Regions from separate parts of the Rhizobium brockwellii genome, predicted to be linked through region 1. Evidence: predicted binding sites of a transcription regulator. Region 1 holds the regulator's gene; each other region holds the start of a gene.
The links. The regulator PhoB, encoded in region 1, activates phosphate uptake and scavenging genes when phosphate is short. The targets are predictions, from matches to a motif close to TGTCATNNANCTGTCAT.
Positions count from the first base shown of each region.

Region 2: a site for PhoB is predicted at 2,043-2,059, ahead of ppk2 (polyphosphate kinase 2). Genes of this name have one in related genera too.
Region 3: a site for PhoB is predicted at 2,511-2,527, ahead of olsB (l-ornithine N(alpha)-acyltransferase). Genes of this name have one in related genera too.
Region 4: a site for PhoB is predicted at 2,030-2,046, ahead of RLCC275e_RS20710 (DUF2794 domain-containing protein). Genes of this name have one in related genera too.

Region 1 is NZ_CP053439.1:161,290-165,773, reverse strand. It holds gene RLCC275e_RS00825 (aspartate aminotransferase family protein) at 1-885, opposite strand, end outside; gene RLCC275e_RS00820 (GcrA family cell cycle regulator) at 1,306-1,839, shown strand; gene phoB (phosphate regulon transcriptional regulator PhoB) at 2,086-2,769, opposite strand; gene phoU (phosphate signaling complex protein PhoU) at 2,903-3,616, opposite strand; gene pstB (phosphate ABC transporter ATP-binding protein PstB) at 3,661-4,476, opposite strand.
Region 2 is NZ_CP053443.1:227,298-231,781, forward strand. It holds gene RLCC275e_RS32630 (ABC transporter ATP-binding protein) at 1-198, shown strand, start outside; gene RLCC275e_RS32635 (GMC oxidoreductase) at 282-1,934, shown strand; gene ppk2 (polyphosphate kinase 2) at 2,082-2,996, shown strand; gene RLCC275e_RS32645 (aldo/keto reductase family oxidoreductase) at 3,072-3,947, opposite strand; gene RLCC275e_RS32650 (LysR family transcriptional regulator) at 4,055-4,484, shown strand, end outside.
Region 3 is NZ_CP053439.1:35,409-39,892, reverse strand. It holds gene lspA (signal peptidase II) at 1-128, shown strand, start outside; gene RLCC275e_RS00185 (PAS domain-containing hybrid sensor histidine kinase/response regulator) at 184-2,466, shown strand; gene olsB (l-ornithine N(alpha)-acyltransferase) at 2,575-3,453, shown strand; gene RLCC275e_RS00175 (NADP-dependent malic enzyme) at 3,659-4,484, opposite strand, start outside.
Region 4 is NZ_CP053439.1:4,217,081-4,221,564, forward strand. It holds gene RLCC275e_RS20695 (ABC transporter permease) at 1-24, shown strand, start outside; gene RLCC275e_RS20700 (Bax inhibitor-1/YccA family protein) at 205-933, shown strand; gene RLCC275e_RS20705 (GNAT family N-acetyltransferase) at 1,042-1,599, shown strand; gene RLCC275e_RS20710 (DUF2794 domain-containing protein) at 1,606-2,007, opposite strand; gene RLCC275e_RS20715 (DUF1223 domain-containing protein) at 2,323-3,063, opposite strand; gene acnA (aconitate hydratase AcnA) at 3,298-4,484, opposite strand, start outside.

The sequences.
Region 1 (4,484 bases):
ATCGGCCAGGATGATGTCGAGCACGGCGCTGCCGACGGCCATGGCAAGCGGATTGCCGCCATAGGTCGAACCATGGGTGCCGGCCTTCATGCCGGAGGCGGCCTCTGATGTGGCAAGGCAGGCGCCGAGCGGGAAACCGCCGCCGATGCCCTTGGCGACCGCCATGATGTCGGGTGTGATGCCCGACCATTCATGGGCGAAGAGCTTGCCGGTGCGGCCGACGCCGGTCTGGACCTCGTCGAGGATCAACAGCAGATCGTTGTCGTCGCAGAGCTGGCGAAGCGCCTTCATGAACTCAGGCGTGGCAGGACGAACGCCGCCCTCGCCCTGCACCGGCTCGATGAGGATGGCGGACGTCGCCTCGGTGATCGCGGCGCGGACCGCTTCGATATCACCGAAAGGCACCTGATCGAAACCCGGCGCCTTGGGGCCGAAACCTTCGAGATATTTTTCCTGGCCGCCGGCGGCGATCGTCGCCAGCGTCCGTCCGTGGAAGGCGCCTTCGAAGGTGATGATATGGAAGCGCTCGGGATGGCCCTTGGAAAACTGATAGCGGCGGGCCGTCTTGATCGCGCATTCGAGCGCCTCGGCACCTGAGTTGGTGAAGAACACCTTGTCGGCGAAGGTGGCGTCGGTCAGGCGTTTAGCCAGACGCTCCTGTCCGGGGATCTCATAGATGTTCGACAGGTGCCAGACCTTGTCGGCCTGCTCCTTCAGCGCGCCGACCACATGCGGATTGCTGTGGCCGACGGAGGTGACGGCGACGCCGGCGCCGAAATCGAGATATCGCTCGCCAGTTTCGGTGATCAGCCATACGCCCTCGCCTCGCTCGAACCGCAGTGGGGCACGAGAATAGGTGTCATAAAGCGGCGCGGCTTCAGCCATGGCGCGATCTCCATCAAAGTTGCCGGGCAATGACTCCGGCTAAGGAAACCAGGCCCGAAAAATCAAAAATGCCGCCTTGCGGCGGCGAGTGGCACTATTTCCTTTTCGCGCTGCAATGTCAACAAAACGGCGCCCTTAGCGTATGCAGCACAGGTGTACAGCGGCATTTTCAGTCTTCAACAGGCATTATTGCAGAAATGCCACGCAGGGACAGCAAGTTGGGGAAAACTACGAATTCGATTCATCCGGATTCATGCGACTCTTGTCACGGAGTCAGGCTCACACTAGGTTAAAGATCAATTACTAGACTGCATGCGGCGGAACTAGTCACCAAAATTGATCAAGCGTTTCTTGTTTCGGAGCTCCCGGGACAACGGTGAGGGATTCTGCCATCACCAACGCAAAAGGTGGAGACAGGGCATGAACTGGACAGACGAGCGGGTCGAGAAACTCAAGAAGCTTTGGGCCGAAGGACTGAGCGCCAGCCAGATCGCGGCACAACTTGGCGGTGTCAGCCGAAACGCGGTCATCGGTAAAGTGCACCGGCTGTGCCTTCCCGGCCGTGCCAAGGCCGGCGGCACCAACACCGCGGCGCGAACGCCGAAGCGCAATACATCGGCGCCGCGCGCGCCGAACTTCGCCTCTCGGATCACCACCCGCACCGTCACCCGCCAGCAGGGCGCGACGATGCTGAAGGAAGAGATCGAGATCGAAACGATCGAGGAAATGGAATACGTGCCGAGAGGCAATGTGGTGGTGCCGATTTCGCGCCGCCTCGGCCTGACGGAACTGACCGAGCGCACCTGCAAGTGGCCGGTCGGCGATCCGCTGAAGGACGACTTCCATTTCTGCGGCTGCGAATCCCCCGACAATTCGCCCTATTGCAGCTATCACCAGAAGCTTGCCTACCAGCCGGTCAACGAACGCCGCCGGGCAGCCGCGCGGGCCAGCTGAGGGGGCTGACCATCGTTAGAATGCAGAAAACGGGCCGAGTGGCCCGTTTTTTTATGCGCGGATGGAAGCTCAGGTTTCCCTCCGTCATGCTCGGCCTTGTGCCGAGCATCTGATCACCTCAACCACTTGAGAGAAAAAACTTTATTTTCAAATGCTTAATTTGGCGTGCGCAGATCCTCGGCACAAGGCCGAGGATGACGTCGCGGGTTTTGCCGGGGCTTTGCCAGCAGGCTCAGATGAAAGCCCTCAGGCTTCCATCGAATAACCGGCGCCGCGGACGGTGCGGATGACGTCCTGCATGTTGGAGAAATTCAGCGCCTTGCGCAGGCGGCCGACATGGACGTCGACGGTGCGCTCGTCGACATAGATATCGTGGCCCCAGACACCATCCAACAGCTGTGAGCGGGAGAAGACCCGGCCCGGCGACGACATCAGGAATTCCAGCAGGCGGAATTCGGTGGGGCCGAGGCGGACTTCGCGGGTCTTGCGATGGACGCGATGGGTCTCACGGTCGAGCTCGATGTCACCGCATTTCAGCACCGTCGACAGCACCTCGGGACGGGCGCGACGCAGCATCGCCTTGACGCGGGCAACGAGCTCGGGGGTCGAGAAGGGCTTGACGACATAATCGTCGGCGCCCGTCGACAATCCGCGGACACGCTCGCTCTCTTCGCCGCGCGCCGTCAGCATGATGATCGGCAGACGCTCGGTCTCCGGCCGCATGCGCAGGCGCCGGCAGAGCTCGATGCCGGAGACGCCGGGCAGCATCCAATCAAGGATGAGAAGATCGGGCGTGCGCTCCTGAAGCCGCATTTCGGCTTCGTCGCCACGAAGGATGGTATCGACCTCGAAGCCTTCCGCTTCGAGATTGTAGCGAAGAAGCACGCTGAGGGCTTCCTCGTCTTCAACAACTGCAACTCTCGGGATCATGCGTGTCGGTCTCCTCGCGCATGATCCTTAAACCAGGGTGATTTAAGCAATGCATCCTGCGCAAATTCAGAAATTGGCTGCGACCTCTTGCGCGCCCGGATGGGCGCGCACGCAAGCGGCGGGGTGTAGGCGGTTATTCGGTGACCGCGCCGACGGTGTTGGCGCTGTCGTCCTTCGGACGGTCGCCTTCCGGCTGCGCGCCTGTCGTCATGTAAAAGATCGTCTCGGCGATGTTGGTGGCGTGGTCGCCGATGCGCTCGATGTTCTTGGCGCAGAAGAGAAGATGCGTGCAGCTGGTGATGTTGCGCGGATCTTCCATCATGTAGGTCAGGAGCTCGCGGAACAGCGAGGTGTACATCGCGTCGATCTCGTTGTCGCGTTCGCGGATCGCATTCGCCTTGTCGGCGGAACGATTGGTGTAGACGTCGAGCACTTCCTTGAGCTGGACGAGCGCCAGCTCGGACAGATGCTCGAGGCCGCGGGCGAGCTTGCGGGGAACGCCGGTGCTTTGGACGGCGATGACGCGCTTGGCAGTGTTCTTGCCGAGGTCGCCGACACGTTCGAGATCGGCGGCGATGCGGATCGAACCCATGATTTCGCGCAGGTCCGCGGCCATCGGCTGGCGGCGGGCGATGGTGACGATCGCCTTGTCGCCGATTTCGCGTTCGGCGTGATCGAGGATCACATCGTCGGAGATGACCTTCTGCGCCAGCGCGGTATCGCCGTTGACGAGCGCCCGCACGGCTTCGGCGACCATCTGCTCGGCCAGGCCGCCCATTTCGGAAATCCGCCTGGACAGGAACTTCAGATCATCATCATAGGCAGAATAAATATGTGTCGATGCCATGGGGCTTTATCCTCGAATAACGGAAAGGCTTGGTGACGCCAAAATCAGCCGAAGCGACCCATGATGTAGTCCTGGGTGCGCGGATCGTCGGGATTGGTGAACATCTTGTCGGTGTCGTTCTCCTCGACGAGATTGCCGAGGTGGAACATGGCGGTGCGCTGCGAAACACGCGCGGCCTGCTGCATGGAGTGGGTGACGATGACGATCGTGTAGTTCTCGCGCAGCTCGTGGATCAGCTCCTCGACCTTGGCGGTGGCGATCGGGTCGAGCGCCGAGCAGGGCTCGTCCATCAGGATCACTTCCGGGCTGACGGCGACGGCACGCGCAATGCAGAGGCGCTGCTGCTGACCGCCCGACAGGCCGGTGCCGGACTCGTGCACGCGGTCCTTGACCTCGTTCCAGAGGCCGGCGCGCTGCAGGCTGGTCTCGACGATCTGGTCGAGATCGGCCTTCGACTTGGCGAGGCCATGGATGCGCGGGCCGTAGGAGACGTTTTCGTAGATCGTCTTCGGGAACGGGTTCGGCTTCTGGAAGACCATGCCGACGCGGGCGCGAAGTTCGACGACGTCGATATCGGGATCATAGATATCGTCGGTGTCGAGCGTGATCTTGCCGGTGACGCGGCAGCCGTCGATCGTGTCGTTCATGCGGTTGAGGCTGCGCAGGAAGGTCGACTTGCCGCAGCCGGACGGGCCGATCAGGGCGGTTACGGTGTTTTCGCGGATGTTCAGGTTCACATCGAATAGCGCGCGCTTTTCGCCGTAGTAAACCGAGACATCCTTTCCGATCATCTTATACGGGACGTTGCTCATCTTGTGATCCAGCGCCTTTTCAACTGCAGCTTCCGTCAACATGTTCATGATCTTGT
Region 2 (4,484 bases), on a different replicon from region 1:
GGCCTACCCACCATTCCCGGTCGCGTTTCCGTCGTCGAGCCGATGGGCTCGGACGCCGTCGTCTGGTTCGACTGGGCGGACCAGAGCCTTTCGCTCCGGCTCATGGGCGATGTCACCCTGCAGCCCGGCGATGCCGTGGCTCCCGGGCTCGATATCGCCAAGGCATCCCTCTTCGGCGCTGACGGATCGCGGCTGTAACGCGCCATCCCTTTGTTTTCCCGCAATTCCGGACGCGCTTCGCGCCGTTTTGAGGATTGCTTCAGGACAGGATTTGAAAATACATGTCTGAGATCGTCTATGATGCGCTGGTGATCGGCTCCGGCGCGGCGGGTTCTTTTGCGGTGAAGGAACTGACGGCACAGGGATTGTCGGTGCTGCTGCTCGAGGCCGGCCCCGCGGTCGGACCGAAGGATTTCGATCCCGCCCGCAAGAAGGCGCCGGCAAGCAGCATCAATATATGGGAGCGCGCGCGGGCCACCCTCAAGGGCCAGCCGATCCAGGCGCGCGCAGCCTTTTTCACCGAGCGCTTCAGCCATTTCTTCGTCAACGACCGCAAGAACCCCTATACGACGCCGAAGGGCGAACCCTTCCTCTGGATCCGCGGCCGCCAGGGCGGTGGGCGCCTCCACAGTTTCGGCCGGGTGCTGCTGCGCTGGACCGACGACGATTTCAAGATCCGCTCACGCGCCGGAAAGGGCGTGGACTGGCCGGTCTCCTATGACGAGCTGGTGCCTTTCTACGACGAGGTCGAGGCCCATCTCGGGCTCTACGGCAACAAGGACAACGTGGCCACGCTGCCAGATGGCATCTATGCGAAGCCGGCAAGCCTGACGCCCGCCGAACAGATCTTCAAGCAGGCGGTTGAATACCGTTGGCCGGAAAGGCATGTCGTTTCCTGGCGCTACATCGCGCCGGACGCCGACCGCATGCCGCGACCGCTGCGAGAAGCAAAGGCGACCGGCCAACTGACAGTCCGCTACGACGCCGTCGTTCGCCGCATCACCACGGACGAGAAGACCGGCCACGCCACCGGAGCGGAGTTCATCGATCGCAATACGGGCGAAGTATCGACCGCGCGCGCCGCGACGGTGGTGCTTTCGGCCTCGCCGATAGAGAGCGTGCGACTGCTGCTGAATTCGGCGTCGGCGAAACATCCTGATGGGCTCGGCAACAGCTCGGGTGCCCTCGGCCGCTATTTTATGGATCAGCTTCCGTGCCTCGCGTTTGGGTCCTTTTCGAAGGCGAAGGGTTGGGCGGTCGACGAGTCTGCGCCGACCGACCCGTTCTACAATCCGTCAGGCGGGATCTTCATTCCCCGCTTCGGCGAGGGCGACGCCGCCCGCGGCGATTTCGACTACCAGGGAAGCGTCGGCCGCGCGCCGGTCTCCGGGGACACAGATGCACGTCTCGCCTTCTTCGGTTTCGGCCGGATGCTGCCCTATGCAGACAATCGCATCACGCTCGACGTCAGGCGTAGGGATGCCTGGAACATTCCCGTGCCACATATCCGCTGCGTCATGCAGGAGGAGGAACAGGCGCTGCTCAGAAGGCAGGAGGAAACGCTGATCGCGATGATCAAGGAAGTCGGCGGCGACCTCGAATTCATCGGCTCGCCCACCGGCCTCAAGGAGATGGGCAAGGGCGCCTTTCCCGAAGCCGATACCTTCAGCCGCTTCATGTTCCGCAAATGGTTCCGCAAGACCATGTGCATGGGCGCGGCAATCCATGAGACGGGCGGCGCGCGCATGGGCGAAAATCGGCAAGCTTCTGTGCTCAATCCCTACAACCAGGTCTGGGATGCTCCGAACCTCATCGTCACCGACGCCAGCGCCTTCCCCGGCAGCGGCATCGCCGGCACCACGCTCACCGTCATGGCTCTGACGATCCGCGCCTGCCGGAACCTTGTCGACCAGTACCGGACGGGGCAGTTGTAGGCGCGCTCGGCGGCTGAAGCGCATTCGACGCCGCAAGCATCGGCTTGAGAGATCGGGACGTTGCTGTTCCGGCTTCCGGTTAGCCGAACTGTCACACAAACTTCGCAGTGACATGCTCCTGTCAAAAAAAGCAGGAAGGAAAAGGCCATGACTCAAACACCTCAGGACCAGCTCAGCCGTATTAAGGCCGAAATCGCCGACAGCTTCGATGAAGAGCTGGAAATGCAGATGGAGGAAGACCGGCTGGACGATCTGGTTGCCGAAGGAATGTCGGAACCGGCGGAGCAGACGATCGAGCGAAAGATCTACTTCAGGGAGCTTTTCCGGCTGCAGCATGAACTGGTGCGGTTGCAGGATTGGGTCCAGCATAAGAAGCTGAAGGTGGTGGTGCTGTTCGAAGGGCGGGATTCGGCCGGCAAGGGTGGCGCGATCAAGCGCGTGACCCAGCGGCTCAATCCGCGCGTTTGCCGGACGGTCGCGCTGCCCGCGCCCACCGAGCGGGAACGTCATCAATGGTATTTCCAGCGTTATGTCCCGCATCTTCCGACCGCCGGCGAAATGGTGCTCTTTGACCGAAGCTGGTACAATCGCGCCGGCGTCGAGCGCGTCATGGGGTTCTGCACCGAGGAAGAACTCGAGGAGTTCTTCCGCTCGGTGCCTGAATTCGAGCGGATGCTCGTCCGCTCCGGTATCGTGCTGATCAAGTACTGGTTTTCGATCACCGACGAGGAGCAGGAATTCCGCTTCAAGATGCGTATCCACGATCCGCTGAAGCAATGGAAGCTCTCACCGATGGATATGGAAAGCCGTGTCCATTGGGAGGAATACACCAAAGCCAAGGAAGAGATGCTGGCGCGGACGCACACGGAGGACGCACCCTGGTGGGTGGTACAGGCCGTGGACAAGAAACGGGCGCGGTTGAACTGCATTGCCCATCTTCTCGAACAGATCCCTTATGAGGATGTTCCGAAACTGGAGATCCAGTTGCCGGATCGCATCCGTCATGCCGATTACAACAGGTCGCCGGTTCCGCCTGAAATGCTCGTGCCGGAGCGCTATTGACAGCATAGCCGCAACGGCGGGTTGCTACGCTACGCCACGGAAGAGCGTGGCGTAGCGTTGGATCGTCGGAGACCTTCAGGCGGCGACATCAGCCATGCGGTTCAATTCCGAGACGGCCTCATCCGGCAGCGCGAGCCCGGCGGCGGCGAGGTTCTCCCTGAGATGGCCGACGGACGAAGTGCCGGGAATCAGCAGGATGTTTTCCGCGCGACGCAGCAGCCAGGCGAGTGCCACCTGCATCGGCGTGGCATTGAGGCGTGTGGCGACATCGGACAGGGTGGACGACTGCAGCGGGCTGAACCCGCCGAGCGGGAAGAATGGTACATAGGCAATGCCGTCGCGCGCGAGATCGTCGATCAGGGCATCGTCGGCCCGATGCGCGAGATTGTACTGGTTCTGCACGCAGATGATCTCGGTGATCCCACGCCCTTCGGTGATCTGCTTGGATGTGACGTTGCTCAGCCCGACGTGACGCACCAGGCCTTGCCGCTGAAGATCGGCGAGCACTGTCAGCGGCGCTTCGATCGACCCTTCGGCCGGACCATGCACGTCGAACATGATCCTGAGATTGACGACATCAAGCACATCGAGGCCGAGATTGCGGAGATTGTCGTGCACTGCCGCGGTCAGTTCTTCACGCGAGAAGGCCGGCATCCACGATCCATCCGCGCCGCGCCGGGCGCCGATCTTGGTGACGATGACGAGATCGTCGCGATAGGGATGCAGCGCTTCGCGGATGATCTGGTTGGTGACGTGCGGGCCATAGAGGTCGCTGGTGTCGATATGGTTTACGCCGCTCGTGACCGCCTCTCGCAGCACGGCCAAGGCTGCGCCATGATCTTTGGGCGGGCCAAACACGCCAGGCCCGGCAAGCTGCATGGCGCCATAGCCGAGCCGCTTCACGCTGCGGCCGCCGAGGTTGAATGTGCCGGACTGATCGGTAGTGGACATGACTTAATTCCTTTCAAGAGATGACGCCAAGATAGGCCCAAGATAAGCATTGTCGGCACGCGTGAAAATTGGCTACAATCCGCACGGGCTGTGCGGAGTGGCGAACAGTGAAAGCGGATCTGGGTGATCTCAATGCCTTCGTTGCCGTGGCCCGTGCCGGGGGTTTTCGTGAAGGGGCGCGCGTCAGCGGCAGCAGCGCCTCCTTCCTCAGCGAAGCGGTGCGTCGCCTGGAGGGCCAACTCGGCGTCAGGCTGCTCAACCGGACGACCCGCAGTGTTGTCCCGACCGAAGCGGGCAAGGGCTTGCTGGAGCGGCTCGGCCCTGCTTTGAGCGAGGTGGAGTCTGCCCTCGACGTCGTCAACGGATTTCGCGACAGGCCGGCCGGTGCGTTGCGCCTCAATGTGCCGGTCAGCGCGGCGCGGCTGGTGCTGCCTGCCATCGTTCCACCATTCCTCGCCGTCTATCCCGATATTCGGCTGGAGGTGGTGACCGACGAGAGCTTTGTCGACGTGATCGCGGCCGGCTGCGACGCCGGCA
Region 3 (4,484 bases), 130 kb from region 1:
ATTACATTCTTTTCTACACTGAGAGTTGGTCCTTCGCGGTCTTCAATCTCGCCGACAGTTTCATCACCATCGGCGCCGGCTGCGTCATTCTCGATGAGCTGCTACTGCCGAAAAAGGCCAGCCGCTAAAATCTTATCGAAATCCTGAAGGCATTCGGAACGGGCCTCATGTTATCCAGATAGCATGCAGAACCTGGGACAGTTGCAGGAAAGATTGTCCGCCGCCTTCGGTGGACCCGCCGCCAAGCCGCATGAGAAGCGGATGGAGGCGGTCTTCGCACGACCGAACGCACCGGCACCCCGGGGCGCCGATGACCGCCAGGGCGGACCTGCACCGACACGGCGCCTGCTGTTCTACTGGCTTGGCGGCGCCGGCCTTCTTGCCGCAACGATCCTGATGCTGCTTGCCCATGCCGGCGATCCGCTGCTGCTTTCGGGCGGTCTCGTCGTTCTTGGCCTTGCCGTCATCGCCAGTTATGCCCTGCTGATGGTTCGCTCGCGCAAGGCCGGGCAGCGCCCCGGCCAATCCAAGCCGGATGAGAATGGCGGCGCAAAGCTGTTTGCCGACGTGCACGACGTGCTCGGCGACATCACGGTCAGCCGCACCATGGACCGGCGCATCATCTCCGCCAATGACACGTTTCGCCGCCTGACCGGGCGGCTGCGCCCGGAAGGAAAAACCTGCGAGGAGATCGGCCTTGCCTTCCGCCCCGGTCCGATACCGCACTGCTACGATGTCGAGATCTCGACGCCGGAGGGCCAGCGCATCTTCCTCTGGCGTGACGTCGTTACCCGCGACCCGGCGAACGGCCGCCTGCTGCTGCAGAGCGTTGCCCGCGACGTCACCGACGAGCGGCTGATCGCGCAGGGCCGCGAGGAGGCCCGCCAGAAGGCCGAATATAACAGCGCCGCCAAATCGAGGCTGCTTGCCACCGTCAGCCACGAGGTGCGCACGCCGCTTTCCGGCATCCTCGGCATGACGCATCTGATCGCCGAAACGCGGCTGACGCAGGAGCAGCAAAACTATCTCGCCAACATCCGCCAGTCCGGCCACGCATTGACGCAGCTCGTCGAGGATCTGCTCGATTTCTCCACCATCGAAGTCGGCCGCTTCGCGCTGCACCCGCGCTCGGAATCGCTGCGCAAGCTTCTGGAAAGCGTCGTCGAGATGCTCGCCCACCGGGCGCATGAAAAGGGTATCGAGATCGGCGCCACCGTGTCCTCCGACGTGCCCGAAAATATGAGCTTCGACCCGGCGCGGCTGCGCCAGGTTCTGTTCAACGTCATCGGCAATGCCGTGAAGTTCACCCAGGTCGGCGGCGTCTTCATCCGCGTGTCGCTCGACGGCGACGACCTGTCGATCACCGTGACCGACAGCGGTCCCGGCATGACGGCGGAGGAGCAGGCGCGCGTCTTCGGCGAGTTCGAGCAGGGTGGCAGCGTTGTCGACAAGAGCAGCGGGACCGGCCTCGGCCTTGCCATCTCCGCCCGCATCATGCGCGAATTCAACGGCGCGCTGACGGTTACCAGCGAAAAGGGCCGAGGCAGCGAATTCACCATCCGCTTCCCTGTCGATATCGACAGCGAGCGCCCCGACCGGCGAAACACGCTGCTTTCAGGCAACAGCGTCGTGCTGCTGGCGCCGGCAGGTGCGGCGCGCACCGCCATCGCCGAAACGATCACCACGCTCGGCGGCCTCTGCCATCTTGTCGGCGACGGCGAGACGGCGCGGGCAACACTGCTTGGGCTGGTAAAGAGCGGGCGGCGGCCGACCGATATCATCATCGACCATCGGATGTCGGCGGAATTTTCCGCCCATCTTGCCGATCGCGCCGAAATCGCCGCCCTTGGTCTGCGCAAGGTGCTGCTCGTCAATCCGGAAGAGCGTAGCGCCCATCCGCTCGACCTCTTCGATGCCTGGCTGATCCGGCCGCTGCGCGAACAGTCGCTGATCGACGTGCTGCGCGGGCGCATGCGCGGCATGGAGAAGCGTGACGCGCTGAACGACAACCAGCCGGGCTTCAGCCTTTCGGTGGCGGAGACGCTGGTTGCCGCCAGCGGGCTCAGCATCCTGCTCGGCGAGGACGATCCGATCAATGCCATGCTGGTGCGCGTCGTCCTGGAAAAGGGCGGGCATAAGGTGCGCCATGTCGAGGATTTCGAGACCCTGCTCGACTACGCGCTCTGCGAGGCGAATGCTCGGCCCGATATCATCATCAGCGACCTCTCGATGCCTGGCGGCAATGGCATCGACATGCTGGGACGCCTGCGCGGCCATGAGCGGCGGCTCGATCTCGCCTCGGTGCCGGTGATCGTGCTGACGGCCGACAAGAGTGACGAATCGCGCCGCCAGGTCTTGCTCAACGGCGCCAACCGCGTCATGGTAAAGCCGGTCGATCCGGTGCGGCTGCTGACCGAAGTTCAAGCGGTCGCCGCCCTTTCCGCCCGCCGGGCAGAGGCGCGGTGAGCGCCTCGGGAACCGGCATGTTTCTTGCGCCGGGAAATTCAAAATGTCACTTTCCTGTCGTAGAGAAGTGTTTTATGGCGTCGATAAGCCGGCAACGGGAGAATCGTCATGTCCGCCATCGACATCCTGAATCGTGACACCACCGCGGAGGCTGCACCGCCCTCGACGGCTGCTGTACAGAAGGACGGCGATATCCTCGGCCGTATCGGCAATCTGGAGACCCGCCTTGCCCGCACGGCACGCGAGATCGATGCCGCCCAGGCCGTGCGCTACCGCGTCTTCGTCGACGAAATGAAGGCGCAGCTGCCGCTGGATGCCATGCGCCGGCAGCGTGACGTCGACGCCTATGACGCTGTCTGCGACCATCTTCTGGTTCTCGACCGCTCGATCGAGGGCGACCCCGAAGACCAGATCGTCGGCACCTACAGGCTGTTGCGTCAAGATGTCGCCATCGCCAATGGCGGTTTTTACTCGGCTTCCGAATTCGAAATCGAGGGCCTTATTGCCAAACATCCGGACAAGCGCTTCATGGAGCTCGGCCGCTCCTGCGTGCTGCCGGAATACCGCACCAAGCGCACCGTCGAGCTTCTGTGGCAGGGCAACTGGGCCTATGCGCTGAAGCACGGCGTCAGCGCCATGTTCGGCTGCGCCTCTTTCCCCGGCGTCTATCTCGAAAGCCATGCGCTGGCGCTGTCCTTTCTCTACCACAACGTGCTGGCGAAGGACGAATGGGCCGTCGGGGCGCTGCCGGATCTCGCCCGCAACATGGACTTGATGCCGATCGAAGCCATCAATCCGAAGCGGGCGTTGATGGCCCTGCCGCCGTTGATCAAGGGCTATCTCCGCCTCGGCGCGATGGTCGGCTCCAGCGCGGTCATCGATCATGCCTTCAACACGACCGACGTGCTAATCGTGCTGCCGATCTCCAGCATCTCGGACCGTTACCTGAATTATTACGGCGCCGATGCCGGCCGCTTCGCGAGCTAAGAGCTAGCATCGCTGCTCTTCATCGTTCGCGACTTCGGCAGTTCATTATCTGCAACCTAGAGCATTTCCGTTTTTCTTCGAATCACGGAAGTGCTCTATTTCTTTGTTTTCATGCTCCGGACGCAAAACCGCAAAAAACTTGTGCCTGGCCGACGTGTCGTCGGCCGGGCACAAGATGCCGTCTCATAGTGTCGACCGGAGGAGTTTACGAACCCGCCCCGTAGGCGGCGATCGCCGCCATGTTGACGATGTCGCTGTCCTTGGCGCCCATCGAGGTGATCTGCACCGGCTTGTCGAGACCGACGAGGATCGGGCCGATCACCGTGGAGCCGCCGAGCTCCTGCAGCATCTTGGTCGAGATCGAGGCCGAGTGGAAGGCCGGCATGACGAGGACGTTGGCCGGGCCGGAGAGGCGGCAGAAGGGATATTGCTCCATCACCTTGCGGTTCAGAGCAACGTCGGCGGCCATCTCACCGTCATATTCGAAATCGACGCGGCGCTTGTCAAGGATCTTCACCGCCTCGCGCACCCGCTCGGAGCGTTCGCCCGAAGGATGGCCGAAGGTGGAATAGGCCAGCAGGGCGACACGCGGCGGATAACCCATGCGCCGCGCGAGACCCGCAGCTTCCTCGGCGATATCGGCAAGCTCCTCGGCCGTCGGCATGTCGTGCACCGCCGTATCGGCAACGAAGACGGTGCGGCCGCGGCAGAGCGCCAAGGATACGCCGATGACGCGGTGGCCTGGCTTCTCGTCGATGCAGCGGCGCACATCTTCGAGCGCCGTCGAATAGTTTCGGGTGATGCCCGTCACCATGCCGTCGGCGTCGCCGAGCGCCACCATGGTGGCGGCGAAATGGTTGCGGTCGTTGTGGATCAGCCGCTGGGCGTCACGGTGGAGATAACCCCGCCGCTGCAGCCTGGCATAGAGATAATCGATATAGGCCTCGACCCGGGTCGAAAGCCGGGCATTGACGATTTCGAGGCCCGGCCGGTTGAGATCGATGCCGGCGCGTTCGGCCGTTGCCCGAATC
Region 4 (4,484 bases), 780 kb from region 1:
GCCCCCGTCTTGCGCGAGCTTTGAGTAGGAAACGGCACTCAAACCCTTCACCTTACGGCGATTTAACCGACCGAGGCTTTGCAAGCCTCTTGTTTGCAAAGGACGAAAGCCTCATATTATCCGCAGGCATGCTGGAGCTCCGCAGCGGCGCCCGGGTCGAAAACCCCGACACCGTATTTCCATCGGAGCTTGTAAGAGGAAACTATGGCTGATCTTCGTAACTATCAAAGCCGCGCTCAGACCGGCGAGATGATTGATCAAGGCCTGCGCGCTTATATGCTCAAGGTCTACAACCTGATGGCGCTGGGTCTGGCGATCACCGGTGTGGCCGCATATCTGTCGTTCCAATTCGCCTTCGCCAATGGCGAGCTGACCGCTTTCGGTCAGGCGATCTATATCAGCCCGCTGAAGTGGGTGGTCATTCTGGCGCCGCTGGCTCTGGTGTTCTTCCTGAGCTTCCGGATCAATACGATGACGGTGGCCGCCGCCCAGACGACCTTTGCGGTCTACGCTGCGCTCGTCGGCCTATCGCTCTCATCGATCTTCCTGATCTACACAGGTCAGAGCGTCGTTCAGACCTTCTTCGTCACCGCCGCCTCCTTTGGCGCGCTGTCGCTTTACGGCTACACGACGAAGCGTAATCTGTCGGCGATGGGTTCGTTCCTGATGATGGGTCTTTTCGGCCTGATCATCGCCTCGATCGTCAACATCTTCCTGGCGTCGTCTGCCGTGCAGTTCGCCATCTCGGTGCTCGGCGTCCTGATCTTCGCAGGCCTCACCGCCTACGATACCCAGCGTATCAAGGAATTGTACCTGGAAGCCGATGACGTCGCCGTCGCCGGTCGCAAGGCGATCATGGGTGCGCTGACGCTCTATCTCGACTTCATCAACCTCTTCATGTTCCTGCTGCAGTTCATGGGCAACCGTAAATAAGCAGGGCAGACTGGGATGGAAAAGGCGGCTTCGGCCGCCTTTTTTGTTGCGCAGGCTTTCGCGGGATGGTTTTACGAAGACATATCCTCCCCAATGGATCCCGCCAACATGTCCTTCCTCCTGCGCGATGCCACGCAAGCCGATATTCCCGCCATTGCCGATATCTATCGCGAATCGGTCCTGAACGGCGTCGCGAGCTATGAGATCGTCCCGCCCTCCGAAGCCGACATGGCACAACGTTTTTCAGCGATCGTCGGCCAGCAATATCCCTATATCGCAGCCATCGGCACGGACGGGGCCTTGTTGGGCTACGCCTACGCCTCGGCCTTCCGCACGCGCCCCGCCTATCGCTGGCTGGTCGAGGATTCGATCTACCTGGCGCCGCAAGCCCGCGGTCGCGGCATCGGCAAGGCGCTGCTTGCCGAACTCATCATCCGCTGCACCACCCTCGGCTTTCGGCAGATGGCCGCCGTCATCGGTGGCGCCAGCCCCGCCTCGATCGCGCTCCATCGCAAGGCTGGCTTCGAGGAGGTCGGCCTGATGAAGGGCACCGGCTACAAGCACGGCCGCTGGCTGGATACGATGTTCATGCAGCGCGCCCTCGGCGAAGGCATGAGCACAGATCCGGACCCATCAGCCTATCCCGGCACGCTGTTTTCCGGCTGATGCGGCTTACTTGTCGACGAGCTTCAGGGCCTTGTCGAACACCTTCAGCACTTGGTTCAGCTCGTGACCGCGCTTCAGGATCGTGCCGTTGACGCTGATCACTGAATAGGCACCCTGCTTGGCGGCGAGCTTCGGGTTTTTCTCGATGCGGAAGAGCGGCATTTCGCCGGAACGCTTGAAAACGGAAAAGACCGCCCTGTCCTTCAGGTGATCGATGGCGTAGTCGCGCCATTCACCATCACCAACCATCCGGCCGTAAATCCAGAGGATCGCGTCCAGTTCGCGCCGGTGGAAGGTCACCGGAAGCGGGTCCTTGCTTTGTCTGTATTCCCTGAGATCGACGACGACTGAGGAACTGTGGTCGACGGAACGGCTTTCGCCGTGTCGCAAATCCGGCTGATCTGTCATCAGTCTCACAAGGCCTCCACATATGACAGGAGAGTGACAGTTTGCCCGAGCTGCCGCAAATTGCAAGAGTGCCGACTGTCACATTCAGCCGCACTACAGCGCCGCGCGTCTCTCGCGCAAGGGCGCTGGGCAGGCCAACGCTTTCTCCGCAGCGCCGCATTTCAGTCAAAACAGCGCCTCATTTGCAGGAGATTTATGAGCTCCAGTTTGGCGCCAACGCGCCAAAGGGCCCGGCGGAGCGTATCGACCTTAACCCCAGCCCCGAATACGCTCGGCCGGGCCGCCCCAGCATTTCATCCGTAACCGGATGAAATTTCAGATATTTTTGCCAGCCATCACCACGGTCGCGCCAAGGATCGCAGCCGGATCGCCGTCTGCGGTCGCCGATTGCAGCAGGATGGCGCAGCCCTCGAGCTGCGGCCGCTGCAGCACGCTGGCGGGCAGCGTCAGACTGGTCGCCTTGCCGTCCCACATGCCGACGGTTTCGACATTGGTGACGCTGTGCAGATAGGAGATCTTCTGGCCGCTGTTCTCGCCCTTTTCGACGTCGATCGTCTTTTCCTTGTCGAAATAGACCATCACGACATTGGCTTTGCCCTGTCCCGCGCCGATCTTGATCTCCAGCTCGTCGCCGCGCATCGCGGCGCTGATCGGAACGGTCAGCCCGTTGCCTTCGCTGCTATAGGTGTCGATCTTGCTGTTGATGCCATTCAGATCGGCGCCGGCCAGATGGTCGCGTCCATTGACGATGGCCTGCGGCGTGTAGACGTTGCTGCGGCCCATCGTCTTGGCATAGCCATACTGCCGCTCGGTGTTTTCCTTGGAGCTCAGCGTATCGGCCCAGCCGAGATAGTTCCAGTAATCGACATGATAGGCGAGCGCGATGACATCACCCTGGTTCACCAACTTACGGAAAGCGGCATCAGCGGGAGGACAGGAGGAGCAGCCCTGCGACGTGAAGAGTTCGACGACACCTTTCGGTGTGCCATCTTCGGCCTGCAACGGGCCTGAGAGAACAACGCCGGCGATCAGCGGAATCAAAAAACGGGGGGACATTCACCTGCACCTCTTTTTCAGCGCCGACGGCATGTTGGAACCGGAGGCCCTGACATATGAACGTACGAATAATCCTTCCGGGTCCAAACGAAAAGTCACGAACGGGTGAGACATAGCTAGACGGGAACTTGCGTAAAACAAATCATCGTGAGCCCCGTTTGAAGACTGTCGCCGCAAAGAAAAACCGCCGGAAACTGCTCTCCGGCGGCCATTATCATGTGAGTGTCTTAAAAATCAGGCAGCGAGGTCGCGCAGAACCGTCTGCAAGATGCCGCCATTGTTGAGGTAGACTACCTCGTCGAGCGTATCGACGCGCGACAGCAGCGGAACCTCCTTCACGGTGCCGTCGCCATAGGTGATCTTGGCGATCTTCTTCTCGCGCGGCTTGATCTTTTCCAGACCTTCGATGGTGACGAGTTCATCGCCCTTGAGGCCGAGGCTCTGCCAGGTCGTGCCCTCTTCGAAGACGAAGGGGATGATGCCCATGCCGACCAGGTTCGAGCGATGGATGCGCTCGAAGGACTGGGCGACCACCGCCTTGACCCCGAGCAGGTTGGTGCCCTTGGCAGCCCAGTCGCGCGAAGAGCCGTTGCCGTATTCGACACCGGCGAAGATGACGAGCGGCACGCCTTCCTGCTTGTACTGCATCGCGGCGTCGTAGATCGAGGTCTCTTCCTTCGACGGGTAATGGATGGTGTAGCCACCTTCCTTGCCGTTCGGGCCGAGCATGTGGTTGCGGATGCGGATATTGGCGAAGGTGCCGCGCATCATTACTTCATGGTTGCCGCGGCGCGTGCCGTACTGGTTGAAGTCGGCAACGGCGACGTCGTGGTCGATGAGGTAGGCGCCGGCCGGCGATGCCGCCTTGATCGAACCGGCCGGCGAGATGTGGTCGGTGGTGATCTTGTCGCCGAACAGGCCGAGAACGCGGGCGCCCTTGATATCGGAGACGCCGGTGCCCTTCTTGCCCATGCCGACGAAGTAGGGCGGGTTCTGAACATAGGTCGAATCGTCGTCCCAGGCATAGGTCTGGCCCGGCGGGACCTGAACGGCCTGCCAGTTGACGTCGCCCTTGAAGACGTCGGCGTACTTGCTTTCGTAAAGCTCGCGGGTCACGTATTTCAGGATGAATTCCTGGACTTCCTTGGAGGTCGGCCAGATGTCCTTGAGATAAACCGGGTTGCCGCTCTGGTCCTCGCCGATCGGCTCCTTGGTCAGATCCGTCTGCACCGTGCCGGCAAGCGCATAAGCGACGACCAGCGGCGGAGATGCGAGGTAGTTCGCCTGCACGTCGGGCGAGATGCGGCCTTCGAAGTTACGGTTGCCGGAAAGAACGCCGGAAACGATAAGGCCCTTGTCGTTGATCGTCTTCGAGATCGGCGCCGGCAGCGGGCCGGAATTGCCGATGCAGGTTGTGCAGC